Regions from separate parts of the Streptomyces sp. NPDC046197 genome, predicted to be linked through region 4. Evidence: riboswitches for the same ligand, from Rfam matches in the RefSeq annotation. Region 4 holds a riboswitch; each other region holds the start of a gene.

Region 1 (7,214 bases), on a different contig from region 4:
CAGCCGCTGCTTGCCCGGACGGCCGAGCGAGCGCCAGTACTGCAGGCACATCTTGACGGCGACCTCGACCGACACCGAGCCGGAGTCGGCGAGGAACACATGCTCCAGCCCCTCGGGCGACATGTCGACAAGGAGCTTGGCGAGGCGTACGGCCGGCTCGTGGGTGAGGCCGCCGAACATCACGTGACTCATTCGCGCCAGTTGCTCGTGGGCCGCCTCGTTGAGCACCGGGTGGTTGTAACCGTGGATGGCCGACCACCAGGACGACATGCCGTCCACGACTTCGTCCTCGGTTCCGTCCGGGAGCCTCAGCCGCAGCCGGACCCCGCTCGCCGACTCCACGACGAGCGGTTCCTGCCGGCCCGGCATCGGACCGTACGGGTGCCACACGTGCCGCCGGTCGAGCTCCAGCAGCTCGGGCACGCTCGGGCCGGGCCGGTCAGGCATTGGGCGCGAGGTCCGTACCGGCGCCCCTGCGGCGTACGGCGACCAGGTCGGTACGCGGCTCGTTGCCGGACGGGGCCGAGGCCGGTGCGGAACCGCAGATGCCGCCACCGTCGTGCGAGCCGCAACCGCCACCCTCGTGGGATCCGCACCCGCCATCCCCGTGGGATCCGCAGCCCGCGACCGCGGGCGTGCTGCAGCCGCCGCCGTCCAGGGCCCGGTGCTCCGGCAGGGTGACCTGATCGGTGCCCTCCACCTCGAACCCGGCGTCCGCGATCATCTCCAGGTCGGCCTTGCCGGCCTGGCCCTCGCTGGTGAGGTAGTCGCCCAGGAAGATGGAGTTGGCCAGGTGCAGGGCGAGCGGCTGCAGGGTGCGCAGGTGGACCTCGCGGCCGCCGGCGATGCGGACCTCGACGTCGGGGCAGACGAACCGCACCATGGCGAGGATGCGCAGACAGCGCTGCGGGGTGAGGTTCCACTCCTTGGCGAGCGGGGTGCCCTCGAACGGGATCAGGAAGTTCACCGGAACGGAGTCCGGGTCCAGCGCGCGCAGCGAGAAGACCACGTCGACCAGGTCCTCGTCGCTCTCGCCCATGCCGGCGATCAGACCGGAGCAGGCGGACAGCCCGGCCGCGTGGGCCTTGTGCACCGTGTCCACCCGGTCGGCGTAGGTGTGAGTGGTAGTGATGTCGCCGTACGTCGACTCGGAGGTGTTGAGGTTGTGGTTGTAGGCGTCGGCGCCGGCCTCCCGCAGCCGCTCGGCCTGGCCGTCGGAGAGCAGACCGAGACAGGCGCACACCTCGACGCCCTCGTTCTGGTCCTTGATCGTCTTGATGGTCTCCGAGACCCGGTCCACGTCACGGTCCGTCGGACCGCGCCCGCTGGCCACCAGGCAGACCCGCTTGGCGCCGCCGGCCAGCCCGGCCGCCGCGGCCCTGGAGGCGTCGTCGGGCTTGAGCCAGGTGTACTTCAGGATCTCGGCCTTGGAGCCCAGCCGCTGGGAGCAGTAGGAGCAGTCCTCGGGGCACAAGCCGGACTTGAGGTTGACGAGGTAGTTCAGTTTCACCCGCCGACCGAACCAGTGCCGGCGCACCTTTCCGGCCGCGGCCACCACATCGAGCAGGTCGTCGTCGGAGGTGGCCAGCACGGCCAGAGCTTCCTCGCGGGTCGGCAGCTCGCGCCGAAGCCCCTTGTCCACCAGCGTGTTCAGCAGGTCCATGAGGTCCGATCCTGTCCTAAGGTGCCGCCTCGGGCCAAGGAGAGTTTGCACAACAGAGACGGTTCGACGTGTGGGTATTGCCACATCCTGGGCCGTCGGCCGTCCCGCTAGTGTCTGTGCACTGCCTACAAATGCCCCGGAGGAGCCATGGCGTTCGGCTGGATCGACGAGCAGGGGGAACTGCGCCGCCGCGCCGGACTCGTAAGGGCGCTTCGTCCGCGTCCGGCCCATTCACCGCTCCTCGACCTGGCGAGCAACGACTACCTCGGGCTGGCCCGCCACCCCGAGGTCACGGAAGGGGCCGCGGCCGCGGCCCGCACCTGGGGCGGTGGCGCCACCGGCTCCCGCCTGGTCACCGGCAGCACCGAGCTGCACCGCGAACTGGAAGACGAACTGGCCGACTTCTGCGGCTTCGAGGCGGCACTGGTCTTCTCCTCCGGATACGCGGCCAATCTCGCCGCCGTCACCGCGCTCGCCCCGCACGGCTCCCTCATCGTCTCGGACGCGGGCAACCACGCCTCGCTGATCGACGGCTGCCGGCTGGCCCGCGGCACCACGCAGGTCGTCGCCCACGCCGATCCCGAGGCCGTGCGCAAGGCCCTGGACACCCACGACGGACCGGCCGTCGTGGTGTCCGACACGGTCTTCTCGGTCGACGGCGACGCCGCCCCGCTGGCCGCGTTCGCGGCGGCCTGCCGGGACCACGGCGCGGGGCTGGTCGTGGACGACGCCCATGGTCTGGGTGTCCTCGGTGACGGCGGCTGCGGCGCGCCGCAGGCGGCGGGGCTGGCGGGGGCCGGCGACGTCGTGGTGACGGCCACGCTGTCGAAGTCGCTCGGCAGCCAGGGCGGCGCCGTGCTCGGGCCGGCACCGGTGATCGACCACCTGGTCAACGCGGCCCGGACCTTCATCTTCGACACGGGTCTCGCTCCCGCCGCGGCCGGCGCGGCCCTGGCGGCACTGCGGCTGCTGCGCCGTGAGCCGGAGCGGGCGGCCCGGGCGCGCGCGGTGGCGGCCGAGCTGCACGCACGCCTGACCGCCCTGGGGCTGGAGGCGGTACGTCCGGACGCCGCGGTGGTCTCCGTGCGCGCGCCGTCCCCCGATGGGGCCGTGCGCTGGGCGGCCGAATGCCGTGCGGCGGGCCTGGCCGTGGGCTGCTTCCGTCCTCCTTCCGTGCCCGACGGCATCTCACGGCTCAGGCTGACCGCTCGCGCGGACCTCTCCGGGGAGCAGATCGAACGCGCTGTACGTGTGATCGGCGAAACGCGACCATGAGTCGGCGTGACACGGCCGTGCCTCGCGCGATGCGTGTGTGATCAGTCGGGTCGGGGCGCCCGCGGGTGCGTCACCGGAGCGTGGTGAGGAATCCCGCCCAGCTCTCGGGGGAGAAGAGCAGCGCGGGGCCGGCCGGATCCTTGGAGTCGCGCACGGCGAGCAGCCCGGCCCGGGGACCGGAGCACGGCGAGGCCGTCTCGACGCAGTTGTTCGCTCCGGTGCTGTAGCTGCTGCGCAGCCAGCGCACACCGTGCAGATCGGTACTGGAAGGTACGTTCCGAGGCAGAGCAGACATGGTGCCTCCTTACGCGGTTACCCGTCGTCACCTATCCCGGCGATGAAATCCAACGAGTCCTCGGGTGAAAGGGCGTGGATCTGGAGGGTGTTGAAGGCCTCGGTGTAGGCCTCCAGGTCTTCTTTCCGTTCGAGGTAGAGGCTACTCGTCAACTGGTCGAGAACAACCACATCCAGATCAGAAGTGCTCGGAAATGACAAGATAACGAAAGGGCCGGTGAGTCCGATGTGCGCCCCCGCGGCGAACGGCAGGACCTGCAGCCGAACTTGGGGCAGGCGCGCCGCCTCCGTCAGCCGCGCCAGCTGCCGGTTCATGACCCCAGGGCCGCCGACCTCCCGGCGCAGCACCGCCTCGTCCAGGACCGCGCTCAGCTCCAGCGGGCGATCCGCCCGCAGCACGTCCTGGCGGGCCAGCCGCACCTCCACCAGCGCGTCCAGCCGGTCGTGGTCGAGCCCGTCCACGGCGGCCCGGGTCACCGCACGGGCGTACTCGGGTGTCTGCAGAAGTCCGGGCACGACCGAGGTCTCCAGCGTGCGCATCCCGCTCGCCTGGGACTCCAGACTGATGAAATCCCGGTAGGTGGGCGGCAGTACGCCGCGGTAGGCGTGCCACCAGTGGTGACGGCCGCCGTCGTCGGAGCCCGCCAGCACGGTGAGCAGGTCGCGCAGATGGGAGTCCTCGACCGCGTAGGCGTCCAGGAGTAAGCGCACATCGGCTGGTTTCACGCCGCTGGCGCCGGTCTCGATCCGGCTGACTTTCGACTGGTGCCAACCCACGAGCCGGGCCGCCTCACCACTGGTGAGACCCGCACCGGTGCGCAGCGCGCGCAGTTCGGAGCCGAGTTTCCGGCGGCGCACCGAGGTTCCGTGCTGCATGGGCTTACTCCCTACTCCTTCCGGGCCGCCCAAATACGCTCTGCCGTCGCAGAGTTCACCGCTTCGAGCGACAGATATATGCACATCTTGGTGGATCGCCACCCGTGACAGACGCGGTAATGGCAGTCTGACGACGAAGCACCAGTCCGGGACCGTACTCGAACCATCCGCTCCGTGTCGGACTGCGGTCCCGTGGGAAAGGGACGACGTCGCCATGGCAGACCATCTGGAAGCATCCGTCACTCTGCCGAGCGATCCGGCCTCGGTCGCCGCGGCCCGCGGCTACGTGGTGGGCACCCTGGCGGAGTGGGGCCTGTCGTCGGACACGGACGCCGCCGACACCATCCGGCTCATCGTCTCCGAACTCGCCACCAACGCCGTGCAGCACACCTTCGGGCAGTCACCCACCTTCACGGTGGATCTCGTGCTCGACCGTGACGAACAGCTGCACATCGGGGTCACGGACAGCCATCCGCGGTTCCCGAAACGACTGCCGGCCGCCGTCCAGCAGGACAACGGCCGGGGCATGGTGATCATCCGGTGGCTCACCGCCGAGTGCGGCGGCAGGATGACGGTGCGCCCCACCCGCGAGGGCGGCAAGACCGTCTGCATCGAACTTCCGTGGACGGTGCCGGCCCGGCCGGTCACGGCCGCGGGCCAGCAGGAACCGTAGGGCGCACGTCAGCCCGGAGCCGGGCCGCCCGGCCGCCCACGCATGCGCCGGCGGCGCGGTGGGCGCGTGGGCCGCCGCACGGCGCAGTACGGCAACCCGAGGGCGGTGGCGGCGCGTCAGGACGCCACCACCACCCCCAGGTGGTCAGCTGACCCGGCCGTACCAGACGCTCCTGGTCCAGATCTTCTGCAGCTTCACCACGTCCCCGGTCTTCGGAGCGTGCCAGATCCTGCCGCCACCCGCGTAGATGCCGACGTGGTAGACGTACGAGCCGGAGTGGAAGAACACCAGGTCCCCGGCCTGACGGCTGCTCGCCGAGATGTGACGGGTCTTGTTGTACTGACCGGCCGCCGTACGGGGCAGGGTCTTGCCCGCCTTCTTGAACGAGTACAGCGTGAGCCCGGAGCAGTCGAAACGCCGCGGGCCCGCCGCCCCCCACTGGTAGGGGGAACCCTTCTTGGACGCCGCGATCTGGAGCGCCCTCGTCGCCAGCGTGGCGGCCGAGGCGTCGGACGCGGCGCCCGGGACCACGATCGAGCCACCCACGGCGGCGATGGTCAGGGCCGAGGCCGTACCGGCCCGGGCCATCAGCGACGGGACACGATTGAGCGCAGTCATGCGCAACCCTTCGTCAGCCGCCTGTGAAGGATGACCTGTCGGATTCGGGCTGGCGAAGTTGCCCGGCCGCGTTGCCGCGGCTTCACCCCAAGGGCTGCTCGGCCCGGTCATGGCGTGACCGTTCCGGCGACCCGTCGTGCTTGGGTCCTCCACTCCTGCCGATCCACTCCTGTCGACCGGTCATCCGGGCGGCGGCAGGACTCGGCGTCCGCCCGGACCGCCCCGCCGCTGTGGCGGGGGCTTGTCGTCAGACACGGATCTTCACCTACGCATGTCCGAAAAACCCAACGGAACCGGGGGTTTGTGTTGTTACTCACCACTCACCCGTTCGGGTGGACACCCGCGCCCTCGAACGGCCGTCGCGTCTCCCGACGAGCCCCGGACCAGCGCCGGAACAGCTCATTCCGCCATTTGGCCACGCGCGTTGCGCAACTGGAGCACCCCCGAAAAAGGGTCTGCGTCTACGCCGAAAGGCCGTACGTCATTTGGTCCGTTTCGACGCCGCAGCGGACGCCCTGTCAGCGCCGGGGACGGGGACGCCCGGACGATGCGTCAACTGCCGCCGTCGGGGGGCAATGTGACGCGGCGCGTGCGCCGCTCGCCGTCGAGCACGCGCAGCGCGCGCGCCAGCGTCGCGGCGTGCAGTTCGTTCTCTCCGCGCTGGTGCATCAGCGCGAGCGCCGCGCGCAGCTCGGCCGCCTTGCCGACGAGTGCCTGAGCGGCCCTCAGGCCCCGGTAGGTGTCCTCGTGCCGGGCCGGGTTGATGCGTCCCAGCAGGTCCACCACCTCCAGGTAACGGTCGATCAAGTCGGCCTCGGCGCGGGTCAGCGCCGGCAGCGGCGGCAGTTCCGGAGGCAGCATCGGCGCCTCACCTCGGGTCCGAAGTGGTGCCGGGCGTCCTGCGGCTGGAGACGATCCGGTCCACCAGCCCGTACTCCAGAGCGCCCCGCGCGTCCAGGATGGTCTCCCGCTCCAGGTCGGCCCGCACCTGGTCCCGGGGCCGGCCGGTGTGCCGTACGAGCATCTCCTCCAGGCGGGCCCGCACGCGCACCAGCTCCTCCGCCCTGATGACGAGGTCGGACGCCCGTCCCTCCACGGTCTCGGACAGCGCGGGCTGGTCGAGCAGCACGCGGGCGCCCGGCAGCGCGAACCGCTTGCCCGGCGTACCCGCGGCGAGCAGCACCGCCGCGGAGGCGGCCGCCTGCCCCAGGCAGACCGTCTCCACGTCGCAGCCGACGAACCGCATCGTGTCGTAGATCGCCGCCGTCGCGCTGAAGGAGCCGCCCGGGGAGTTGATGTACAGCGAGATGGTGCGGTCGGGGTCCCGGTGCTCCAGGTGCAGGAACTGCGCCATCACATCGTTCGCCGAGGTGTCGTCGATCCGGGTGCCGAGAAGGACGATCCGCTCCTCCAGCAGCTTCGCGTACGGATCCAGCGTCCGGAAACCGGCGCTCGTGCGCTCGGTGAACTCGGGCAGGACATGGCGGGCGGACGGTCGGGTCATGGCACACCCCTCTGTGCGGCAGGGCCGTCTCCGGCGGACTGACCTTCTGTAAAAAATGTACAGGATGTACGCACCGCTCGGGATGTCGGACCGGCGGCTGTCGGAAATGTCCGGGTCGTGCGCGGCGCACTCCTGGGTGAAGCTGGAGCGACGGCCGCTCGACGACCCACAGGACTGCCATGGCGTTCTTCGCGATTTCCGGACGGCACCCGTTGCAGCTTCTGCCCCTCACCGAACTGGTGGCGGAGCACGAACGGCTGCACGAGGAGCTCGACCAGCTCCAGCGCGCCCTTACCTCGCACGCGGTCATC
Region 2 (7,214 bases), on a different contig from region 4:
TGCGGTAGCGGGCCGTTCCCTGCTCGAACCAGACGCGGTGCAGCATGCCGTCACCGTCGACCGGGAACAGGTACGAGCCGATCGGTGTGAACCGCGGATTGGGGCCGTTGCGCAGGTAGACCCCGTCCAGGTCGTCCGGAAGGCGCCCGTCGACCTCCAGGCGGACCTCGTCCACCTCCTCGGTCACCGGGGTGAACGGCCCCGACAGATGGGCCACCCGCAGGGGATCGAAGGACCGTGCGGCGGGAACGGTCATGGCTGCCTCCCAAAGGACACCATCCAGCCTCGCGGGCCCCTTTCCGGCCCGCAACGGGGTCGTCGGCCAGTTGCGGGGAGTCGTCGCAGGACTGGCGGCGTGCCGGAATGGGCCGCAAGAACGCGTAGCGCCGGTGACGGACGGGCGGGGCGGCGGCGCCCTGTGGAAGACTCGCCCTGTGATCATCGAACGTGCGTACGCCCACAGTGCCGACTTCGACGAGGAGGAGTGGCCGTGGTCCGTGCCCTGCGTCCGCACGCTTCTCGCGGACGGGCTGAAGTTCACGGCGCCGGTCACCTTTCTGGTCGGTGAGAACGGCTCGGGCAAGTCGACTCTGGTCGAAGCCCTGGCGGAGGGGTTCGGACTCGACTCCTGGGGCGGCTCGCACGACTGGCGTTACGCCAGTCACCGGCCCAAGTCGGAGCTCGGCGAACGGATCCGGTTCGATGCGGCGCCGCGTGGCCGCCGCATGGTGGGCAGCTGGTCGGCCCGCAAGGGGTTCTTCCTGCGGGCCGAGACGGCGTTGCACGCACTGGACCGGGAGCGGCTCGCGCCCCAGGTCGTCAGCCACGGCGAGGGCTTTCTGGCCGCGTTCCGCAGCAAGTTCCTGCACCCGGGGCTGTATGTGATGGACGAGCCGGAGGCCGCGCTGTCCTTCGCCTCCTGCCTCGAACTGCTCGGACACCTGGACCAGTTGGTGAAGAAGGGCGGCCAGGTCATCTGCGCCACCCACTCGCCCGTGCTGACCGCGCTGCCGGGCGCGGACATCGTCGAGGTGGGCGAACACGGCATGCGTCGGGTGACATGGCCCGAACTCGACCTCGTCGACCACTGGCGCCGCTATCTGGCCGACCCGCAGGCGTACCTGCGGCACATCCTCGACTGACTGCCTGGGTGCCAGGCTCCGATCCGAGGACCCCGCTCCCCGGCCCTCGTCCGGGCCCCGCTTTCCGGGCCTGCCCGAGCCCTGTCTCCCCGCGGGCCGGCCCCGCGGAGCGGCCCGCACCAGCGGGGCCCGCACGAGGGCCGGGTGGGGCGCAGCCGTCACGCGGGCCGTACGGCGCCCTGAATGGCCTGGGGGCCGGCGAAGAAGATCGACTCCTCACGTATGGACGCCCCCGGACTCGGGGCGTGGACCATCATGCCGTTGCCGGAATAGAGGCCGACGTGCCCCGCGTCACCGTAGAAGAAGATCAGGTCCCCGGCCCGCAGCTCGGCGAGGGAGATCGCGGTGCCCGAGGCGGACTGCTCGTACGCGGTGCGCGGGAGGGCGACGCCGGCCGTTCGCCAGGCGGCCTGGGTGAGGCTGGAGCAGTCGTAGGAGTCCGGTCCTGTGGCGCCCCACACGCACGGCCTGCCGATCTGCGCCCGCGCGAAGTCGAGCGCCTTCGCCGCCTTCCTCTCGTAGGCCGAGCCCATCGGTTCGCCGACGGGGACCGCCTCCGCGACGGGCGGGGCAGCCGGGGCGGCGAACGACGGTGTGGTGACGGCCTGTTCCGGGGCGGGGGCGATGTCGGCACCCAGGGCCGTGCCGCCCACGTCGACCGGCAGTGCCGGGACGAACTCCGCCGACTGCTGGAGCACTTGTTCCGGTCCCGGGTAAGGGCTCGGCCAGGACTCCTCGGAGGTGGGCCAGGGTGCGGTCGCCGGAGCGGCCGCAGCCGGGACGGGCGCCGCCTGGACGGGCGGCGCGCTGTGCTGGGCGGCGTGCCGGGCCAGCAACTCGCGTGCCTGGGCCACCTTCCGCTGGAGCCGCTCCTTGGAGGACCACCACGCCGGCTGCCGGGGCCGGGCGACCGTGGCCGGCAGGGCCCTGACGGTTTCCAGCTGCGTCTCCGGAGGGGTGGGCAGCGGCACCGACATGGTGCGGGCGGGCAGTTCCGCCGGTGCTCCGGCGGTCGTTTCCGCCGGAGTTGCGATGACGGTCGGTTCCATCGGGGTTACGGCGGGCAGTTCCGGCAGCGCGCGGGCGGGCAACTCCGCCACGGGACCGGCCGTGAGCGCGGCGCCGGGCCCCCCGGTGAGCTCCGGCCGGGCTCCGGTCGTCACCGCGGCATCGGGGCCGGCGGTCAGCTCCAGCAGTGCGGGGAGGTTCGCTTCCCGTCCGAGGCCGGCCGGACCGTCGATCGCGCCTCTTGCCGACGCCGCAGGACGGGAGTTGGCCGGTTTCGGCATGCGATCCGCGGGCAGGGCCGCCGGGACGCTGGGCCCGAACTGCGCGCGTGCCCCGTCGAACCACTGTTTGGCGATACTGTCCAGAAGCGGGTCGGCGTCCCGGGAAGCCCTGCCGGGCGAGGAGTTGGCGCGCGGGCGCCCCGCCCTGCTCATCGCCCGGGTCGCGTTGTAGTTCCCGGTGGAGGTCTCGGCCTGGTCGTAGAGGCTGCTGATTCGCTGCTGAACCTCAGCGCGGCTGGGTCCTCTGTCGTCCGCGGCGGTCGCAACGGCGGGGGTGCGGGTGCCGGGGAGGCTGGTGCCTCCCGGGCGCGAAGGTCGTTCCGGCGCCAAGGAAGACGTACTCCTTCCGTACACCGCCTACCGGGTTAGCTGTCGGGTTCGGGCGGACGGATCCGGAAGGTGTGCCCTACGACCGTTGCCCTGGTGGGCCGTTGGCCGATTCACCCCAATGTCGGTGGGTCCCCGGCTCCGGCTGCCCGTAGGGGCGCACCGGACTCGGCGGAGGTCGCACGATCCGGCGGGTTCGCCGGAGTCGATCGTGCGGCCTGGACGTCAACTTAGCGAACGTGTGTGCCTGGTGTGAAGATTGAAGCGCGAAATGTCCGATACGTATTCGTGACCTTCTTGTACCGGGCCCTTCACGAGGGCGATGTGCCTGCGTCTGCCGGCACGTGCGCGGGGTGGAGCGTCGTCGTCACCGGCCGGGCCGTGGTGGTGTCCCACCCGGGCGAGCACGAGCGGTCGGCGCGGGTCGGCCCGCCCCCTGGGTGCCGTCACCCGAAGAGGTCTTCGTGCGCATCCATCCGGAGCCGGCCACCGGGCGTGAGCTCGTCGGCGGGCGCACGCTGTACGGGTGGACCCGGTGCTGTGAGCCGCGGCCGCGCACGGGCGGCTCGGCCCGGGGGTGTGTCCCGAACGGCCCTGTCGGGTACCCGCCGGGGCGACGGAGGGTGGGTGTCGTGCACGGCACGCAACCCCAGCCGACCGCTGCACCGAACCGGAAGGATGCCCGATGTCCGTCGACACGCAGCAGGCGCCCACCGGACTCACGGACGAGGAACTCGCCACCCTGGACGCCCACTGGCGCGCCGCGAACTATCTCTCCGTGGGTCAGATCTATCTCATGGCCAACCCCCTGCTGACCGAACCGCTGCGCCCTGAGCACGTCAAACCGCGCCTGCTGGGCCACTGGGGCACATCACCCGGCCTGAACCTGGTCCACACCCACCTGAACCGTGTCGTCAAAGCCCGCGACCTGGACGCCCTGTGCGTCTGGGGCCCCGGGCACGGGGGGCCGGCCGTCCTGGCGAACTCCTGGCTGGAGGGGTCGTACACCGAGACCTACCCGGACATCACGCGGGACGCGGCCGGCATGGGCCGGCTCTTCAGGCAGTTCTCCTTTCCCGGCGGGGTGCCCAGCCACGTGGCTCCCGAGACCCCGGGTTCGATCCACGAGGGCGGCGAGCTCGGCTACTCGCTCTCGCACGCCTACGGCGCCGCCCTCGACAACCCGGACCTGCTCGTCGCCTGTGTGATCGGTGACGGCGAGGCGGAGACCGGCCCGCTCGCCGCCTCCTGGCACTCGAACAAGTTCCTCGACCCGGTCCACGACGGCGCGGTCCTGCCGATCCTGCACCTCAACGGCTACAAGATCGCCAACCCGACCGTGCCGGCCCGCCTGCCGGAGGCCGAACTCGACGACCTCCTGAGGGGTTACGGCCACGAGCCGATCCACGTCACGGGCGACGACCCGGCGGCCGTCCACCGCGCGATGGCGCACGCCATGGACACCGCACTGGACCGGATCGCCGCGTTCCAGCGCGCCGCGCGCGGGGGGAGCGGCGGCGACCGGCCCCGCTGGCCGGTGATCGTGCTGCGCACCCCGAAGGGCTGGACCGGGCCGGCCGAGGTCGACGGTCTGCCGGTGGAGGGCACCTGGCGCGCCCACCAGGTCCCGCTGGCCGCCGTCCGGGACAACCCGGAGCACCTGCGGCAGTTGGAACAGTGGATGCGCTCCTACCGGCCCGAGGAGCTGTTCGACGACAACGGCGCCCCGCGCCCCGCCGTACTGGCCTGCATCCCCCCGGGCGTGCGCCGACTGGGCGCCAACCCACACGCCAACGGCGGACTCCTGCTGCGCGAACTGCCCCTGCCGCCCCTGGAGCGCTACGCGGTGGACGTCGACAAGCCCGGCGCGACCCTGCACGAACCGACCCGCGTCCTCGGCGACATGCTCCAGGACGTCATGCGGGCCACCGCCGACCGCCGCGACTTCCGTCTCCTCGGCCCCGACGAGACCGCGTCCAACCGCCTCCAGGCCGTCTACGCGGTCAGCGGCAAGGCGTGGCAGGCGGGCACCCTCCCGGTGGACGAACACCTCGACCGGCACGGCCGGGTGATGGAGATCCTCTCCGAACACACCTGCCAGGGCTGGCTGGAGGGCTATCTCCTGACCGGCCGGCACGGGCTGTTCTCCTGCTACGAGGCCTTCGCCCACATCGTCGACTCGATGGTCAACCAGCACATCAAGTGGCTGCGCACCACCCGCCGCCTGCCCTGGCGTGCCCCCATCGCCTCGCTCAACTACCTGCTGACCTCGCACGTGTGGCGCCAGGACCACAACGGCTTCTCCCATCAGGACCCCGGCTTCGTCGACCACGTGATGAACAAGAGCCCGGAGGCGGTGCGGGTCTATCTACCGCCGGATGCGAACACCCTGCTGTCGGTGGCCGACCATGTGCTGCGCAGCCGCGACTACGTCAACGTGGTGGTCGCGGGCAAGCAGCCCTGCTTCGACTGGCTGTCGATGGAGGAGGCCAAGGTCCACTGCGCCCGCGGCGCGGGTATCTGGGGGTGGGCCGGTACCGAGGACGGCTCCCGCGAACCGGACGTGGTGCTGGCCTGCGCGGGCGACGTGCCGACCCAGGAGGTGCTGGCGGCAGCCCAGTTGCTGCGCCGGCACCTGCCCGAGCTCGCCGTGCGGGTGGTGAACGTCGTCGACATCGCACGTCTCATGCCGAGCGAGGAACACCCGCACGGCATGAGCGACTTCGAGTACGACGGGCTGTTCACCACGGACAAGCCGGTGATCTTCGCCTACCACGGCTACCCGTGGCTGATCCACCGCCTGGCCTACCGGCGCACCGGACACAAGAACCTGCACGTGCGCGGCTACAAGGAGATCGGCACCACGACCACGCCGTTCGACATGGTGGTCCGCAACGACCTGGACCGCTACCGCCTGGTCATGGACGTCGTCGACCGCGTCCCGGGCCTGTCCGTGCGGGCCGCGGCCGTGCGTCAGCGCATGGAGGACGCCCGGCAGCGCCACCACGACTGGATCCGGGAGCACGGCACCGACCTGCCCGAGGTCGCCGACTGGGTCTGGGACGGCTGACTCCCGGGGCACGACGGAGCTCGGGACGTGGTGCCATTAGGGCCGTCCGGCCCTGTGCCGGGGGCGTACGGCCTCGGGACCGGCCCGGGGAACCGAGAGACGATCGTTTCGGAAGAGCACGCGACGCGCGGTCGGCCGTACCCCTTTCCGGCACGGACCGTCCGCCGCACACCGGGCAGACGGACCGGGTGTGCCGGAAGAGAGGACGGCCGACGTGGGAACCGGCACCCGCATGATCGAGCTGGGCCGCGAAGAGGCGCTGAAGCTGCTGGCGAGCGTGCCCCTGGGCCGGGTCGGCTTCACGCAGCAGGCCCTGCCGGCGATCCGGCCCGTCAACCATCTCGTGCTCGACGGCGCCGTCGTGCTCCGCACCCACACGGGTTCCGCCCTGCTCACCCGCTCCCGGAGCTCGGAGGTGGTGGCGTACGAGGCCGACGAGATCGACCCGGACACGCACACCGGATGGAGCGTCGTGGTGACCGGCGTCGCCACCGCGGTGACCGACCCCGAGGACCTGGCGCGCTGCCGGGCGCTGCTGGTCCCCTGGGTCGACGCCGAGATGGCGCACGTGGTGCGGATCGTGCCGGAGCTGGTCACCGGCTACCGCCTGGAGGCGGCGCCGGTCTGACCGGCCGCCCGGCGGCCCGGACCGGTCCGGCACCCCGGACGGGATCGTCCGGGACGTGGTCGGTGTGCCCGCGCGGAAACTGGGCCGAACGGCCCTGGCCTCCTGGTCCCGGGGCAGGGAAGGATCCCAGTGACAACACGAGACCGCACAAGGAGCAATCGATGGTGGACCGCGAGCAGGCCGGTGACGACACCCCGATCCGGGTCTTCCTCCTCGACGACCACGAGGTGGTTCGGCGTGGGGTGCACGACCTGCTGGACGACGAACCGGACATCACGGTGGTCGGCGAGGCTGCCACCGCGGAGCAGGCCCTGGTCCGCGTCCCCGCCCTGCGCCCGGACGTGGCGGTCCTCGACGTCCGCCTGCCGGACGGCGACGGCGTGACCGTCTGCCGCGAACTGCGCTCCGCTCTGCCGGGACTGGCCTGCCTGATGCTGACCTCGTTCGACGACGAGGAGGCACTGCTCGACTCGATCATGGCGGGTGCCTCCGGCTATGTCCTGAAGCAGATCCGAGGCTCGGACCTGGTCTCGGCCGTGCGCACCGTGGCTCGCGGCCAGTCACTGCTGGACCCGAGCGCCACCACCAAGCTCATGGCCCGGCTCAGGGGCGGGCAGAGACAGGAGGAGGAGCCGAACGCCCTGCCCGGCCTGACCGACCGGGAGCGGGAGATCCTGGCCCTGATCGGCGAGGGCCTGACCAACCGCCAGATCGGCCAGCGGCTGTACCTCGCCGAGAAGACGGTGAAGAACCACATC
Region 3 (7,214 bases), on a different contig from region 4:
CGAGGTAGACCTCCAGGAGCTCCTTCAGGCCCAGCGTCAGGGGCTGGCCGTCCACCAGGGCGACGTTGTTGATGCCGAAGGACTCCTCCATCGGCGTCAGCTTGTACAGCTGCTCCAGGACGGCCTCCGGCACGAAGCCGTTCTTGATCTCGATGACCAGGCGCAGGCCGTGTGCGCGGTCGGTGAGGTCCTTGACGTCGGCGATGCCCTGGATCTTCTTCGCGCCGACCAGGTCCTTGATCTTGGCGATCACCTTCTCCGGGCCGACGGTGAAGGGCAGCTCGGTGACGACCAGGCCCGAGCGGCGCGCGGTGACCGTCTCCACGGACACCGTGGCGCGGATCTTGAAGGTGCCGCGGCCCGTCTCGTAGGCGTCCCGGATCCCGGGCAGGCCCACGATCCGCCCGCCGGTCGGCAGATCGGGGCCGGGGACGTGCTTCATCAGGGCTTCCAGGTCCGCGTTCGGGTAGCGGATCAGGTGGCGGGCGGCCGCGATGACCTCGCCGAGGTTGTGCGGCGGCATGTTCGTGGCCATGCCGACGGCGATGCCCGACGAGCCGTTCACCAGCAGGTTCGGGAAGGCGGCCGGCAGGGCCACCGGCTCCTGCTCCTGGCCGTCGTAGTTGGGCGCGAAGTCGACCGTGTCCTCGTCGATGGACTCCGTCATCAGCCCGGTGGCCTCGGCCATCCGGCACTCGGTGTACCGCATGGCGGCGGGCGGGTCGTCGTTGCCCAGCGAGCCGAAGTTTCCGTGGCCGTCCACCAGGGGCACGCGCATCGAGAAGGGCTGCGCCAGGCGCACCAGGGCGTCGTAGATCGACGCGTCGCCGTGCGGGTGGAGCTTGCCCATGACCTCGCCGACGACGCGGGCACACTTCACATAGCCGCGGTCGGGGCGCAGGCCCATCTCGTTCATCTGGTAGACGATGCGGCGGTGCACCGGCTTGAGGCCGTCGCGGGCGTCCGGGAGGGCGCGGGAGTAGATGACCGAGTACGCGTATTCGAGGAAGGAGCCCTGCATCTCGTCGACGACGTCGATGTCGAGGATCTTCTCCTCGTACGGGTCGTCGGGCGGCGGGGTCTTCGTGCTGCGGCGGGCCATCGCTGCCGGCTCCTTGCTGAGGCGTGAACGATCTGACGCGGACCATTGTGGACCGCGGGACCGACAGCGCGGGAACAGGACCCGGTCATGACCGCCCGCCCCGGCGCTCCCCGGGTGCCGTCCGGCCCGGGGCCCCGGGCCGAAACCCGCCTTGTCGCTCCCGGGGAACCGCCCTGCCGCTCCCGGGCAGCCGGCCCGCCCCGGCGCTTCCGCGCGGCCTCACCGCGCTTGCTCCGGGTGACGGCGTTCTCGCTCTCGGCGTACGGCCTCACGGAACTTCGCCAGGCGTCCGCGCGCTTGCATACAGTGGCAGGACGGCAGGAAGACGGCGGTTCCACGACCGCCACCGCGATCGAAGGGACGACATGCCCATGGGTCACACGGCCACAGCCGAGGCAGGCTCCGGCGGCCTGACAGCGACCGAGCACCGCCTGGCCAACGGCCTGCGCGTGGTGCTCTCCGAGGACCACCTGACCCCGGTCGCGGCGGTGTGCCTCTGGTACGACGTCGGCTCCCGCCACGAGGTCAAGGGACGTACCGGCCTGGCTCACCTTTTCGAGCACTTGATGTTCCAGGGCTCCGCCCAGGTCAAGGGCAACGGTCACTTCGAGCTGGTGCAGGGCGCGGGCGGTTCGCTGAACGGCACGACCAGCTTCGAGCGCACGAACTACTTCGAGACCATGCCCGCCCATCAGCTGGAGCTCGCCCTCTGGCTGGAGGCGGACCGCATGGGTTCCCTGCTGGCGGCCCTGGACGACGAGTCCATGGAGAACCAGCGGGACGTCGTCAAGAACGAGCGCCGCCAGCGCTACGACAACGTGCCGTACGGCACGGCGTTCGAGAAGCTGACCGCCCTCGCCTACCCGGAGGGGCATCCGTACCACCACACGCCCATCGGGTCCATGGCCGACCTGGACGCGGCCACCCTGGAGGACGCCCGGCAGTTCTTCCGCACGTACTACGCGCCGAACAACGCCGTGCTCTCCGTCGTCGGCGACATCGATCCCGGGCAGACCCTCGCCTGGATCGAGAAGTACTTCGGCTCGATCCGGTCCCACGACGGCAAGCCCGCGCCCCGCGACGGCTCGCTGCCCGACATCATCGGCGAGCAGCTGCGTGAGGTCGTCGAGGAGGAGGTTCCGGCCCGCGCCCTGATGGCCGCCTACCGGCTCCCGCAGGACGGCACGCGCGCGTGCGACGCGGCCGACCTGGCGCTGACCATTCTGGGCGGCGGCGAGTCCTCCCGCCTGTACAACCGGCTCGTCCGGCGCGACCGTACGGCCGTCGCCGCCGGCTTCGGCCTGCTGCGGCTGGCCGGGGCGCCCTCACTGGGCTGGCTGGACGTGAAGACCTCCGGCGACATCGAGGTCCCGGTCATCGAGGAGGCCATCGACGAGGAGCTCGGCCGGTTCGCCGAGCAGGGCCCGACGGCCGAGGAGATGGAGCGTGCCCAGGCCCAGTTGGAGCGCGAGTGGCTGGACCGGCTCGGTACGGTCGCGGGCCGCGCCGACGAACTGTGCCGCTACGCCGTCCTGTTCGGCGATCCGCAGCTCGCGCTGACCGCCGTGCACCGCGTTCTGGAGGTGACGCCCGAGGAGGTCCAGGAGGTCGCCAAGGCCCGCCTGCGCCCCGACAACCGCGCGGTGCTCGTCTACGAGCCGACCGCCTCCGGCGCACAGGACGGCGCACAGGACGGCACACAGGACGACGCCCGGGACGACGCCAAGAACGCGGACGCCACGGCCACCGACGACACCGAGGAGGCGAAGTGACCGAGCTCGCCACGATGGAGTTCCACCCCCAGCCCAAGGCCGGCGAGGCCAAGCCGTGGGCGTTCCCGGCGCCCGAGCGCGGGACGCTGGACAACGGCCTGACGGTGCTGCGCTGCCATCGCCCCGGCCAGCAGGTCGTCGCCGTCGAGGTGCTGCTGGACGCGCCCCTGGACGCCGAGCCGCAGGGCCTGGACGGCGTCGCCACGATCATGGCGCGGGCCTTCTCCGAGGGCACCGACAAGCACTCGGCGGAGGAGTATGCCGCCGAGCTGGAGCGGGCGGGCGCCACGCTTGACGCGCACGCCGACCACCCGGGCGTCCGGCTGAGCCTGGAGGTTCCGGCCTCGCGCCTGGCCAAGGGGCTCGGCCTGCTCGCCGACGCCCTCAGGGCGCCCGCGTTCGCCGACAGCGAGGTGGAGCGACTGGTGCGCAACCGCCTCGACGAGATCCCGCACGAGCTGGCCAACCCCTCCCGCCGTGCCGCCAAGGAGCTGTCCAAGGAACTCTTCCCGGCCGCCACGCGCATGTCGCGCCCGCGCCAGGGCACCGAGGAGACGGTCCGGAGCATCGACGCGGCGGCCGTCCGCGCCTTCTACGACCGGCACGTGCGGCCGGCCACGTCCACCGTCGTGGTGGTCGGCGACCTCACCGGCATCGACCTCGACGAGCTGCTCGGCGAGACCCTGGGCGCCTGGACCGGCTCGCCGGCCAAGCCGCACCCGGTGCCACCGGTGACCGCCGACGACACCGGCCGCGTGGTGATCGTGGACCGTCCCGGCGCCGTCCAGACACAGCTGCTCATCGGCCGTGTCGGTGCCGACCGGCACGACCGCGTGTGGTCCGCACAGGTGCTCGGCACCTATTGCCTCGGCGGCACCCTCACCTCCCGCCTGGACCGTGTCCTGCGCGAGGAGAAGGGCTACACCTACGGCGTGCGGGCGTTCGGCCAGGTACTGCGCTCCGCCCCCGACGGCTCGGGCGCGGCGATGCTCGCGATCAGCGGCTCGGTCGACACCCCCAACACCGGCCCGGCCCTGGCGGACCTGTTCACGGTGCTGCGCAGGCTCGCCGCCGAGGGGCTCACCGACGCCGAGCGGGACGTCGCCGTGCAGAACCTCGTCGGCGTCGCCCCGCTGAAGTACGAGACGGCGGCGGCCGTGGCCGGCACGCTGGCCGACCAGGTCGAGCAGTACCTGCCGGACGACTACCAGGCCACGCTGTACCGGCAGCTCGCCTCCACCGGCACGGTCGAGGCCACCGCGGCGGTCGTCAACGCCTTCCCGGTGGACCGCCTGGTGACGGTCCTCGTCGGCGACGCGGCGCAGATCAAGGAGCCCGTCGAGGCCCTCGGCATCGGCCAAGTCACCGTCGTACCGGCCGAGTAGAGGCACATCGCGCGGCGGTCCGGCCGGCCGTCGTGCGCGTACGGCCGGACCTGCCGGCGAGCGGCACACGCGCGTGGGGCCCTGGTGAGCGAAGCGCCACCAGGGCCCCACGATGTGTCCGAAGGATGTCCGAACGATGTCCGAATTGAGGGAGAGGCTGCCTGTCTGCCCTGTGGCATGCGCTACAAAACTCCTGATCCGTTTGGGAATTGGAAGACGCCCCCTTTAGCGTCAACCCGGCTGTCCGTCAGGCAGTGCGTCGCAGCCGCGACACCGGACAGCCATCGCCGAATCCCCGTACGGCGCGAGCCAGGGGAGCCGGGGACCCACCGTCCCTGGGGTGAATCGGACGCCCGCGCACGAGCGAGGGGGTCCGTAGGAGACCTTCCTGCTCCGAACCCGTCAGCTAACCCGGTAGGCGAGAGGGAAGGAAAGGACCAGCGTCTACATGGCGTTCACCCGCGCCTCGGGGAAGCATCGTCGTCCCAGCCGGATGCACCGCACCACTGCCCGCGCGGCGGGCGTCGCGGCCCTCACCACCACCGGCGTCATCGGCACCCTCGCCGCCGTTCCGGCGCTCGCCGCCGAGACCCCGGCCCCGGAGGACACCGGCCTCACCCCGGTCATCACGATCGGTGACTCGGTCGCCGCGAAGATCGACGCCCAGGCCGCCGCCCAGAAGCAGGCGGCCGAGCAGAAGCTGGCCCAGGAGGCCGCCCGCAAGGAGGCCGCCGAGCAGGCGAAGAAGGAGCGGGAGGCCAAGGCGCGCGCCGCCCGTGAGGCCGAGCGGAGGCGCCTCAACGCCTTCGTCGCGCCGATCTTCGACTCGTACGTCTCCACCGGCTACAAGACCGGCGGCTCGCTGTGGTCCTCCGGCGCCCACACCGGCATCGACTTCCACGCCGCTAGCGGCACCACCGTCCACGCGGTGGGCATGGGCACCGTCGTCCAGGCCGGTTGGGGCGGGGCGTACGGCAACCAGATCGTGATCAGGATGGCCGACGGCATGTACACCCAGTACGGCCATCTGTCGTCCATCGGTGTCTCGGTGGGCCAGACCGTCGTGCCCGGCCAGCAGATCGGCCTGTCCGGCGCGACCGGCAACGCCACCGGACCGCACCTGCACTTCGAGGCCCGTACGGGTCCCGACTACGGCTCCGACGTCGACCCCGTGGCCTATCTCCGCAAGCACGGTGTGAACGCCTGACGCCACAGCAGACGTCCCGAAGCCCCGGCCGCTCGTGCCGGGGCTTTGGCGTTTCGGACGCCCCGCTGTCCAAAAAAACTCCATGGATTCCGGCCCGCCATCGGAAATTCCCGCGCGCTGCAATAGAGTCACGGAACAGGCGTCCATCGTCGACGTTTCACGGGGATTAAGGCGGAGGTCGGGCATGCGTATTCCGGCGCACTCGGTGTGCACGGCGATCCGGGACGACATCGTCGCGGGTGTCTACGAGCGCGGCGGCCGGCTCACCGAGGAAGTCCTCGCCCGTCGCTACGGCGTCTCACGCGTCCCCGTGCGTGAGGCCCTGCGCACCCTGGAGGCCGAGGGCTTCGTGGTGACCCGGCGGCACGCGGGCGCGTGCGTCGCGGAGCCGACCGAGCAGGATGCCGCCGACCTGCTCGAGATGCGCCTGCTGCTGGAGCCGCTCGGCGCCTCGCGCGCCGCCCAGCGTCGCACGGACGCCCATCTGAAGGTGCTGCGCGGCCTGGTCCGGCTGGGCCAGGAACGGGCCAGGCGGGGCAGCAGCGAGGACCTGCGCTCCCTGGGGGGCTGGTTCCACGAGACGCTCGCCCAGGCCTCCGGCAGTCCCGCGCTGACGTCGATGCTGACCCAGCTGCGGCACAAGATCGCGTGGATGTACACGGTGGAGGCGCCCGCCAGCCCCGTGGAGTCCTGGGCCGAGCACGGGGCGATCGTGGACGCCGTCGCACGCGGCGACAGCGAGCGCGCGCGGGCCGTCACCGCCCTGCACACCGAGCGCGCGACGGTGGTCCACCGGCTGCGGTTTCCGGGCGGCGCGACGCGGGCCGACCGTGTGAGGACTTCGCAACATCCCGTAAACATGTCGGGCCTACGGCATTAACACCCGCGCCGTATACAAAGAAGGCGTATTCGGTGGGGGTGGATTTCCGCTGCCCTTTTTCCGTCCGTCATGAATTCCCGTTGGTTTGCCGCGTCGCGCATCTCGGTCGAGGAGGCGGGTATGTGGCCGGGGAAATCCACCGCCGGGCGGGAAAGGGCGAAGCCGCGCCGCCCGGAATGGGCGACACGGCTTCGCCGCGCGATCGGCTCGATCAGACCGTCTCGGGCAGCTCCTCAAGACCCTCGGAGACCAGCTTGGCCAGCCGGTCCAGGGCGGCGTCCGCGCCCTCGGCGTCGGAGGCCAGGACGATCTCCTCGCCGCCCTGGGCGCCAAGGCCGAGAACGGCCAGCATGGAGGCCGCGTTGACGGGGGTGCCGTCGGCCTTGGCGATCGTCACGGGAATGCCGGTGGCCGTGGCGGCCCGGACGAAGATGGAGGCGGGGCGGGCGTGGAGGCCCTCGGCCCAGCCGACGTTGACGCGGCGCTCAGCCATGTGATGCTGCCCTTCAGGTGTTCAGGGTTGTCTAGACCAGTTTCCCATATCGCGAAGCGTGCCCGGAGCGGTGCCCTGCCCGGCTCCGGGCGGCGTCGGACCGCGGCCTCGGCCCGACGTGTGTCCTCCACAGACTGCCTCGCGCCGTTGTCGTACGCGAGCCTTACTCTGGGCCCCATGCAGACCTCGTCGGACCGGCACGAGTACCCCGCCCACTGGGAAGCCGACGTGGTGCTGCGCGACGGTGGCACCGCGCGGATCCGCCCCATCACCGCCCACGACGCCGACCGCCTGGTCAGCTTCTACGAGCAGGTCTCGGACGAGTCGAAGTACTACCGTTTCTTCGCGCCCTACCCGCGCCTGTCCGCGAAGGAC
Region 4 (7,214 bases):
TTGCGCCGCCCCCAGCGCAGGTCGTCGGCCTCCTCGGCGCCCGAGCTGCCGTCGGATTCGTACGGTGCCATCTGTGCCTTACCTCCGTCGTCGGCGGCGGCTGTCCGTCTGCACTCTCCCCGAGCTCGCGCTTCGCTGGAGCGGGGCGGTGCCCCCACCACCCCGAGCCGCCATTCTCACCCATTTCGGTGAGGAGTGGTGTTGTCCGTGTTCTCCATCTGACCAAATCCGCCCCGAAGAAGCGTCAGACTCCGGAGCCAACTCCGTGTACACCTGGGGTATGACACGAGGGCCCGGCGCCTCCCCCGCCCCGTAGGGGTCGTACGGGGAGGCGCCACCACGGGCGGCCGGTGCCGGTGGCCGCCCGAGTGGCCGGGGGGCGCCGGGTGACCGGTGGCCCCCGGCGTGGCTGGTGACGGGCGGCGTGGCCGGTGGCCGGTGACTCAGTGCTGCACGAACACGTAGTCGGCCTGGTACGGGACGGCGGCGACGGTGCCCGGGAAGCACGTGCCGGTCGGGGCGACACCGCCGACGGTGTTCAGCCGCAGGATCTCCGCGGTACCGGCGAGCAGGCCGTGGTGGCGGCCGGCCGGGGCGGCCTTGAGGTCGAGCTCCGGGATGTTGCCGTCCCCGTTCGGGGCCTTGGTGAGGACCACCCCGGTGACAGCGCTGCCGTCCGGCGCGACCCACCGCGGGGTGCCGGAGCCGGGCTTCACGAACGAGTGCCGGATTCCGCCGCCGAGCAGGGCGGCGACGTCCCGCCGGGCGAAGGCGTGGCTGCCGTCGGCGCCCGCCTCGCACCGGTAGATCTGCCGCCCCTTGATGACCGAGGCCTGGAAGTTGCCCAGGGCGTGCCGGAAGTCGACGGCGGTGGTGACCTTGTGCAGCTGGCCCCGGACGGCCCCGCCGGGGAACCCGGCGGTGTGGAGATTGGCGTAGAAGGACCCGGGGTCGTTGGTGAGCTGCTTGAGCAGGGCGGAGTCGCGGACGTCGACGGTGCCGACGAGGCTGTGGCCGTTGCGCCGGTGGGCCTTGCCCAGCAGCTTGCTGAAGTCGATCTTGACTCCGCCGTTGGTGCCCTTGGCCCCCTGGTGGATGTGGAGCATGGTCGGCGTGCCGGTGCCGCGCCAGGTCACGGCGACGGACACCTTGCTGCCCCTGACCTTGATGAACTCGAGTGCGGCGCCGTCCTTGTCCCCCACGGCCGGCCCGCCCTGCACGGGCACCTCATTGGCACCCCGAAGGCTTGCCACGAGGACCGTTCCCCCGGTCTTCGCCGTGCCGCCGCCTCCCGTGTGGCGTCCGCTCGCGGCGGCGGCCGGCACCGCAGCGGCGGCCACACCGCCGATCGCGGCCACCGCGACCGCGGCGACGAGCAGGCCCTTACGGCGCTTCGAGAACGTCGCGTTCATGCCCATGATGTCGTTTCCCCCCATATCTCAGCTGACGCCCCCTGCGTCAGCTTCTGGGCGTGAGTACGGAATAGATCCCAGATTGGACTCAGTCCAGAAATGTGAGCCGCGTCACACACCCGGATGCCGACAGACATACAGAACTATCAGGACATTTCACGCAGAGGGTTGGCGCCGGGGCAGGTGAAGAACTAGCCCGCCCGGTGGACCACCGCGTCGCACAGCTCCATCAGGGAGGTCTTCGCGTCGCACTCCTTGAGCGGTGCCAGCGCGGCCCGCGCCTCCTCGGCGTACCGCACGGTGTCACGCCGCGCCTGCTCCAGCGCGGGATGCACCCGCAGCTCGGCCAGCGCCTGGGCGTGCCGGGCGTCGTCGCTCAGGTCGGAGTCGAGCAGCTCGCACAGCGCGACGTCCTCGGCCAGGCCCAGCCGTGCCGCGCGTTCCCGCAGCCGCAGCACCGGAAGCGTCGCGATCCCCTCCCGGAGATCCGTTCCCGGCGTCTTCCCGGACTCGTGCGAGTCCGACGCGATGTCCAGCACGTCGTCCGCCAGCTGGAAGGCGACTCCCAGCCGCTCCCCGTACTGGGTGAGCACGTCCACGACCGTCTCGTCGGCGCCGGACATCATCGCCCCGAACCGGCAGGACACGGCCACCAGCGAGCCCGTCTTGCCGCCCAGCACGTCCAGGTAGTGGTCGACCGGGTCCCGCCCGTCCTGCGGCCCCGCCGTCTCCAGAATCTGCCCGGTGACCAGCCGCTCGAACGCCACGGCCTGCACGCGCACCGCCTCCGGGCCGAGGTCGGCGAGGATCTGCGAGGCCCGGGCGAACAGGAAGTCGCCGGTGAGGACCGCGACCGAGTTCCCCCAGCGGGTGTTCGCGCTGGCCACCCCACGCCGCACCGCGGCCTCGTCCATCACGTCGTCGTGGTACAGCGTCGCGAGATGGGTCAGCTCCACCACCACGGCCGACGGTACGATCCCCGGCGCATACGGGTCTCCGAACTGCGCCGCGAGCATCACGAGCAGCGGCCTGAATCGCTTCCCGCCCGCCCGCACGAGGTGCTGGGCGGCCTCCGTGATGAAGGGGACCTCGCTCTTCGTGGCTTCGAGCAACCCTTCCTCGACAGCCGCCAACCCGGCCTGGACATCGGCTTCGAGAGCCTGGTCCCGCACGCTCAGCCCGAACGGCCCGACGACGGTCACGAGGGGTCTCCTGTCTGCTGGTGTCTGCTGGGTACTACACGGTTTGTCGATAGGTCGCTGCCAACACTCAAGTCAGCGTATCCGGTCACGTTTCGATCACCGATAGCGCCCACCCATACAGGCCAGGCGGTATCGGATCACGCCCGGTATGTTTTTGATCAACCAATAAGAACAGATATTTGTCGACTTACCCCTCTTACCTCGTTCATCCGTCTTCGTCACCGGATCGACGCCACTGCGCCACCCTCGCCCACGGACGACATCCGAACGGACCACGGTGGCGCTCACCGCCACGACACGCCGCACGATCCGCGCGCAACCAGCACCCGGCGCCCGGTGCCCGATGCCCGGCAACCGATACTCCGACCCGCCTCCGACCACCGGCTTCGACCACCGGCTTCGACCACCGGTGCCGAAGCTGCGGCGTCGACCTTCGCCGGGACCTCCACCCCCACCCCCTTGAGACATGCCCACCCCGGCGCACCTCCGCCCTCGGCCCTCTGCGCTCGACCCCGGGCCCTCCTCCGAGCGGGCCGGCCCGGCTTCGGTGCGCCTGCACACCCCCGAAAGTGACAGCCCTCACACGCCGCTCCCGGATTGCCCGATTTACCCTTATTGAGGCGCCAATTCCCCTTAGCCGCATATGCACTTCAGCCACCAAACCGTGAATTGGGTCACGTCGGCCCCACGACGCCGCCTCCCCCGCTTATCCCCGTTTCCCCTTTCTCCACACGCCAGTTGACCCTTGACATTCGCAAAGGATCAATCTCCTCATACGCCTCACATCAAGGTCAACTAGGACGATGTGTGAATCGGCTACTTGTTTCGGACATGTGCTCTCGCATACGTTCCCGGCCGTCGGGCGGACGCCGAATCCTGCCGCCGCCCGGGAACCCATCGACCGAACCACGCATGGCAGGAGCGGGGGACCCAGGTAAGTCGCCGGGCCGGCGTCGTACGTAACCGTCGTACGCCGTGCCGGAACGGCTCGGGGTGAAGCCGGTGCCCTCAGGGGCACGGCCGGGCACCTCCCAGCCCGAACCCGACAGCTCACCTCGCAGGCGACGGAGAGGAATCAACCATGCCCGCAAAGGGTCTGCTCCGCCGTTTCCGCACCGCCCGCCCCGCCCGCACCCTGGCCGTCGTCGGCACCGGTGCGGCCGTTCTCGCCCTGCCGCTCGTCGGCGCGACCACCGCCTCCGCGGCCCCCACGACGTCCGTCAAGGCCGTCGCCACGGTCGGGTACCCGAACAACCTCGACGGCTGGATCCGCGCGTCGCTCGCGCTCATGGCGCACAAGGGCATCCCGGGCACGTACAACGGCATCTACCGCAACGTCATGCGCGAGTCGTCGGGCAACCCGCTGGCCATCAACCTGTGGGACTCGAACGCGGCCAAGGGCATCCCGTCCAAGGGTCTGCTCCAGGTCATCGACCCGACGTTCCGGGCGTACCACGTCTCCGGCACGTCCTACGACATCTACGACCCGGTCGCGAACATCACGGCAGCCTGCAACTACGCGGCCGCCCGGTACGGCTCGATAGACAACGTCCACGGCGCGTACTGACATTGAGATCCGGCGGGCGCGCGGCAGCCGTGCGCCCGCTGACGTTCCCTGACGCTCCCCGGCGCTGCCCGAGGGCCCCCTGACACCCTCCGGTGCCTAGTGCCCCGGCAACAGTCGGTCGAGGACGACGGCGATGCCGTCGTCCTCGTTCGACAAGGTGACCTCGTCGGCCACCGCCTTGAGCTCGGGATGCGCGTTCGCCATGGCGACGCCGCGGGCGGCCCACTGGAACATGGGGATGTCGTTCGGCATGTCGCCGAAGGCCAGGGCGTGTTCGCGGCGGAGCCCCAGATGTTCGGCGGCCAGCGCCAGCCCGGTCGCCTTGTTGATGCCGCAGGGCTGGAGCTCGACCGTCCCCGGCCCCGACATGGTGACCGTCGCGAGGGAACCGACCACGCTCCGGGCCGCCGCCGCCAGTTCGTCGTCGGACAGCGTGGGATGGCGCAGCAGCACCTTGCTGATGGGCGCGCACCACAGGTCGTCGCGCCGCTCGACCCGCACCGCGGGCAGGGTCGGGTGCGGCATGAGGTACCCGGGCTCGATGAGCGTCAGCCCGTCCACGCCGTCCTGGTCGACTGCGGCATACACCTGCCCGACCTCGGCCTCGATCTTGCCGAGCGCGGTCTCGGCCAGTTCCCGGTCCAGGGTGACCGACCACAGCAGCCGGTGCACCCCGGCGTCGTAGAGCTGCGCGCCCTGCCCGCACACGGCGAGCCCGGCGGTACCCAGGTCGTCGAGCAGCGGGCGCACCCGCGGCACCGGCCGCCCGGTCACCACCAGATGCCGGGCGCCGGCCGCCGCCACCCGGGCGAGCGCGGCGAGGGACCGGTCGGACAGGGTGTCGTCGCCGCGCAGCAGCGTTCCGTCCAGGTCCGTGGCGATGAGGGCATATGCGAGGGGTGCGGCCATGATCAGAGAATACGGATGAGCCGCCCCACCGACTCGATGCGAATCGGACGACCCAGCCGCTCACTGCCGTCCCGGCCGCAACCCCCAACTCCCCTCGCCGCGTCGGCTCTTCACCAGGGGGTCCCGCCGGTTCCGTCGTGGTGCTGCCGCGGCGGCCGAACCTGGTGGTGAGCTGGATCACGACGACCCGCGCGGGCCGCTTCCGCTTCTCGGTTCTTCAGCCGTGGACCCCCCGGTTCTTCAGCCGTGGCTCTCCTCCCGGTCCTTCAGCCGTTGACCCCCTCCCGGTTCTTCAGTCGAGGACCCCTTCCCGATCCTTCAGCCGTGAGCCCCTTCCGGGGCCTTCAGCCGTGAGCCGCGGCCAGGTGTTTGGCCAGCCGCGGGGAGGCGAACTCCGTACCGCACACGAAGCGCATGACCGGGCCGTAGGACGCGGCCGCGGGCAGGCCGGTGAAGTACAGGCCGGGGACGGAGGAGACGTAGCCCGCGCCGAGCTTCGGGGCGCCGCGGCTCACCGCGAGTTCGGTACGCAGTTCGTGGCCGAGGAAGTCCATCGCCGCGATGTCGACGCGGTAGCCGGTCGCCGCGATGACGTGGTCGGCGGTCAGCTCCTGCGTGCTGCCGCCGAGGGTCTGCACGGTCAGCGCCGGGCGGCCGTCCGGGGCCTCGGCGCGGAGGATGCGGGTCACCTCGTGGACGGGCACCTTGCCCTCGAAGCGGTCGCGCAGCCACCAGGCGCCGAGCGGGCCGAGGACCCTGCGGACGAGATAGTGGCGGGTCTGCGCGGGCAGATAGCGGTACGGGTGCGGGTAGTAGCTCAGGGCCCACAGCGACCAGGCGCGGCCGAACGGGGACTCGGGGCGCAGCTTCGGCTGACCCCACGGCGGTGCGCCGAAGGCGACCTTGCCCCGGCCCCGCGAGACCAGCCGCACCTGCGCCCCGGCCTCGGCCGCCAGCGCGGCCGTCTCCAGCGCGGACTGGCCCGCGCCGACGACGATCAGCTCCTGGCCGGCGAACCGGCTGAGGTCGTGGTGCTGGGAGCTGTGCGAGACCGGACCGGTGGACGCGGGGCCGTCCGGCGCCGCTCCGGCCAGCTCCGGCGGCAGGTGGGACAGGCCGAACAGCCCTGTCGCCACCACGACCGCGCGAGCCGTGAACTGCTCGCCGGAGTCCAGCTTCAGGTCGAAACCGCCGCCCGGCCGCCGGTCGGCGGAGACCACCCGCACCCGCTCCAGCTCGGGCACCAGCTTCTGCTGGAACCACTCTCCGTAGGCGATGAAGGTTTCGACCGGGATGATGTCCTCGTCCGTCACCAGCCGCCTGATGCCCGCCGCGGCGCAGTAGTCGCCGAGCGTGTGGCCCTGCTGCGGGGCGTCGATGCTGGAGGCGACCGGAGTCGACTTCAGCAGCATTCCGACGGGCATGTGGTCGCGCCAGCTGACCATGGGCTCGCCGAAGACGCGGACCGGGATGCCGCGCGCTCGCAGATGCGCGGCAGTGGACAGGCCGAACGGCCCGGCACCGATGATTGCTACCGGTTGATTCACGAAGTCCCTCCCCAGGACGTACTGTTCGTCACTTCGTGGGCCGGTTCGGGCGACGGGACCGGCCGTCCGAACTGGTGGTGCCGCGGGTCCGGACGACGGGGCCGCCCGGAGCGGCGGTGTGCCGCAGTTCGGACGACGGTGTGGCCGCCCGGACCCGGTGCGGCGCCGGTTCCAGGCGCTGCCAAGGTCAGCTGCCCGAACCGGTCGTGCTGCCGCGGCGGTTGGTCCGCCACAGCTGATAGAGGTGCTTCGCGCCCGGCCGCACGAAGCGTGCGAGCATCGTGAAGAACGGCAGTGGGTCGTCACCCGCGAGCCAGGCCAGCTCCGTCCCGCTCGGCCGGCCCGGCGCGTGCGGCGTCGTGTAGCCGCTGCGTCGGTAGGCGAGGAGGGCGGGCAGGTCGATGTTCTCCACGATGTACCGGTGGCCGGCCCGCTGTTCCCCCTCCGGAACGGTGCGTCCGGTCAGATCGAGATGCATGGCGCGTACGACGTCCACCCCCGACTCGTTCTCGAAGAGCCGGAACTGGGCGCCCATGCGCGGATTGAAGTCGAGGAGCTTGTACTGTCCGTCGCGCCG

What was found. Region 4 has a riboswitch for cyclic di-AMP ahead of AB0A61_RS03315 (transglycosylase SLT domain-containing protein). Riboswitches for the same ligand answer to the same signal wherever they lie in the genome.
Positions count from the first base shown of each region.
Region 1: it holds a riboswitch for cyclic di-AMP, as region 4 does, so the genes downstream of both, AB0A61_RS07610 (C40 family peptidase) here and AB0A61_RS03315 (transglycosylase SLT domain-containing protein) in region 4, are expected to answer to the same signal.
Region 2: it holds a riboswitch for cyclic di-AMP, as region 4 does, so the genes downstream of both, AB0A61_RS18730 (NlpC/P60 family protein) here and AB0A61_RS03315 (transglycosylase SLT domain-containing protein) in region 4, are expected to answer to the same signal.
Region 3: it holds a riboswitch for cyclic di-AMP, as region 4 does, so the genes downstream of both, AB0A61_RS23170 (M23 family metallopeptidase) here and AB0A61_RS03315 (transglycosylase SLT domain-containing protein) in region 4, are expected to answer to the same signal.

Region 1 is NZ_JBEYZY010000004.1:114,670-121,883, forward strand. Features, by position in the region: gene AB0A61_RS07580 (adenosylmethionine--8-amino-7-oxononanoate transaminase) at 1-447, opposite strand, end outside; gene bioB (biotin synthase BioB) at 440-1,663, opposite strand; gene AB0A61_RS07590 (8-amino-7-oxononanoate synthase) at 1,811-2,938, shown strand; gene AB0A61_RS07595 (DUF397 domain-containing protein) at 3,009-3,233, opposite strand; gene AB0A61_RS07600 (helix-turn-helix transcriptional regulator) at 3,251-4,108, opposite strand; gene AB0A61_RS07605 (ATP-binding protein) at 4,323-4,781, shown strand; gene AB0A61_RS07610 (C40 family peptidase) at 4,926-5,399, opposite strand; cyclic di-AMP (ydaO/yuaA leader) riboswitch at 5,403-5,616, opposite strand; gene AB0A61_RS07615 (hypothetical protein) at 5,952-6,260, opposite strand; gene AB0A61_RS07620 (ATP-dependent Clp protease proteolytic subunit) at 6,268-6,903, opposite strand; gene AB0A61_RS07625 (ANTAR domain-containing protein) at 7,083-7,214, shown strand, end outside.
Region 2 is NZ_JBEYZY010000012.1:77,252-84,465, forward strand. Features, by position in the region: gene AB0A61_RS18720 (carotenoid oxygenase family protein) at 1-256, opposite strand, end outside; gene AB0A61_RS18725 (AAA family ATPase) at 435-1,142, shown strand; gene AB0A61_RS18730 (NlpC/P60 family protein) at 1,301-2,761, opposite strand; cyclic di-AMP (ydaO/yuaA leader) riboswitch at 2,770-2,942, opposite strand; partial or broken gene AB0A61_RS18735 (pyridoxamine 5'-phosphate oxidase family protein) at 3,095-3,285, shown strand; gene AB0A61_RS18740 (phosphoketolase family protein) at 3,444-5,828, shown strand; gene AB0A61_RS18745 (pyridoxamine 5'-phosphate oxidase family protein) at 6,061-6,456, shown strand; gene AB0A61_RS18750 (response regulator transcription factor) at 6,618-7,214, shown strand, end outside.
Region 3 is NZ_JBEYZY010000016.1:147,050-154,263, forward strand. Features, by position in the region: gene AB0A61_RS23155 (DNA topoisomerase IV subunit A) at 1-1,102, opposite strand, end outside; gene AB0A61_RS23160 (pitrilysin family protein) at 1,468-2,874, shown strand; gene AB0A61_RS23165 (pitrilysin family protein) at 2,871-4,259, shown strand; cyclic di-AMP (ydaO/yuaA leader) riboswitch at 4,535-4,695, shown strand; gene AB0A61_RS23170 (M23 family metallopeptidase) at 4,708-5,466, shown strand; gene AB0A61_RS23175 (GntR family transcriptional regulator) at 5,651-6,346, shown strand; gene AB0A61_RS23180 (HPr family phosphocarrier protein) at 6,558-6,839, opposite strand; gene AB0A61_RS23185 (GNAT family N-acetyltransferase) at 7,017-7,214, shown strand, end outside.
Region 4 is NZ_JBEYZY010000002.1:135,038-142,251, reverse strand. Features, by position in the region: gene AB0A61_RS03330 (DUF2092 domain-containing protein) at 1-71, opposite strand, end outside; gene AB0A61_RS03325 (CHRD domain-containing protein) at 444-1,412, opposite strand; gene AB0A61_RS03320 (polyprenyl synthetase family protein) at 1,604-2,614, opposite strand; cyclic di-AMP (ydaO/yuaA leader) riboswitch at 3,504-3,693, shown strand; gene AB0A61_RS03315 (transglycosylase SLT domain-containing protein) at 3,696-4,181, shown strand; gene AB0A61_RS03310 (HAD family hydrolase) at 4,278-5,090, opposite strand; gene AB0A61_RS03305 (FAD-dependent oxidoreductase) at 5,435-6,637, opposite strand; gene AB0A61_RS03300 (ATP-grasp domain-containing protein) at 6,825-7,214, opposite strand, start outside.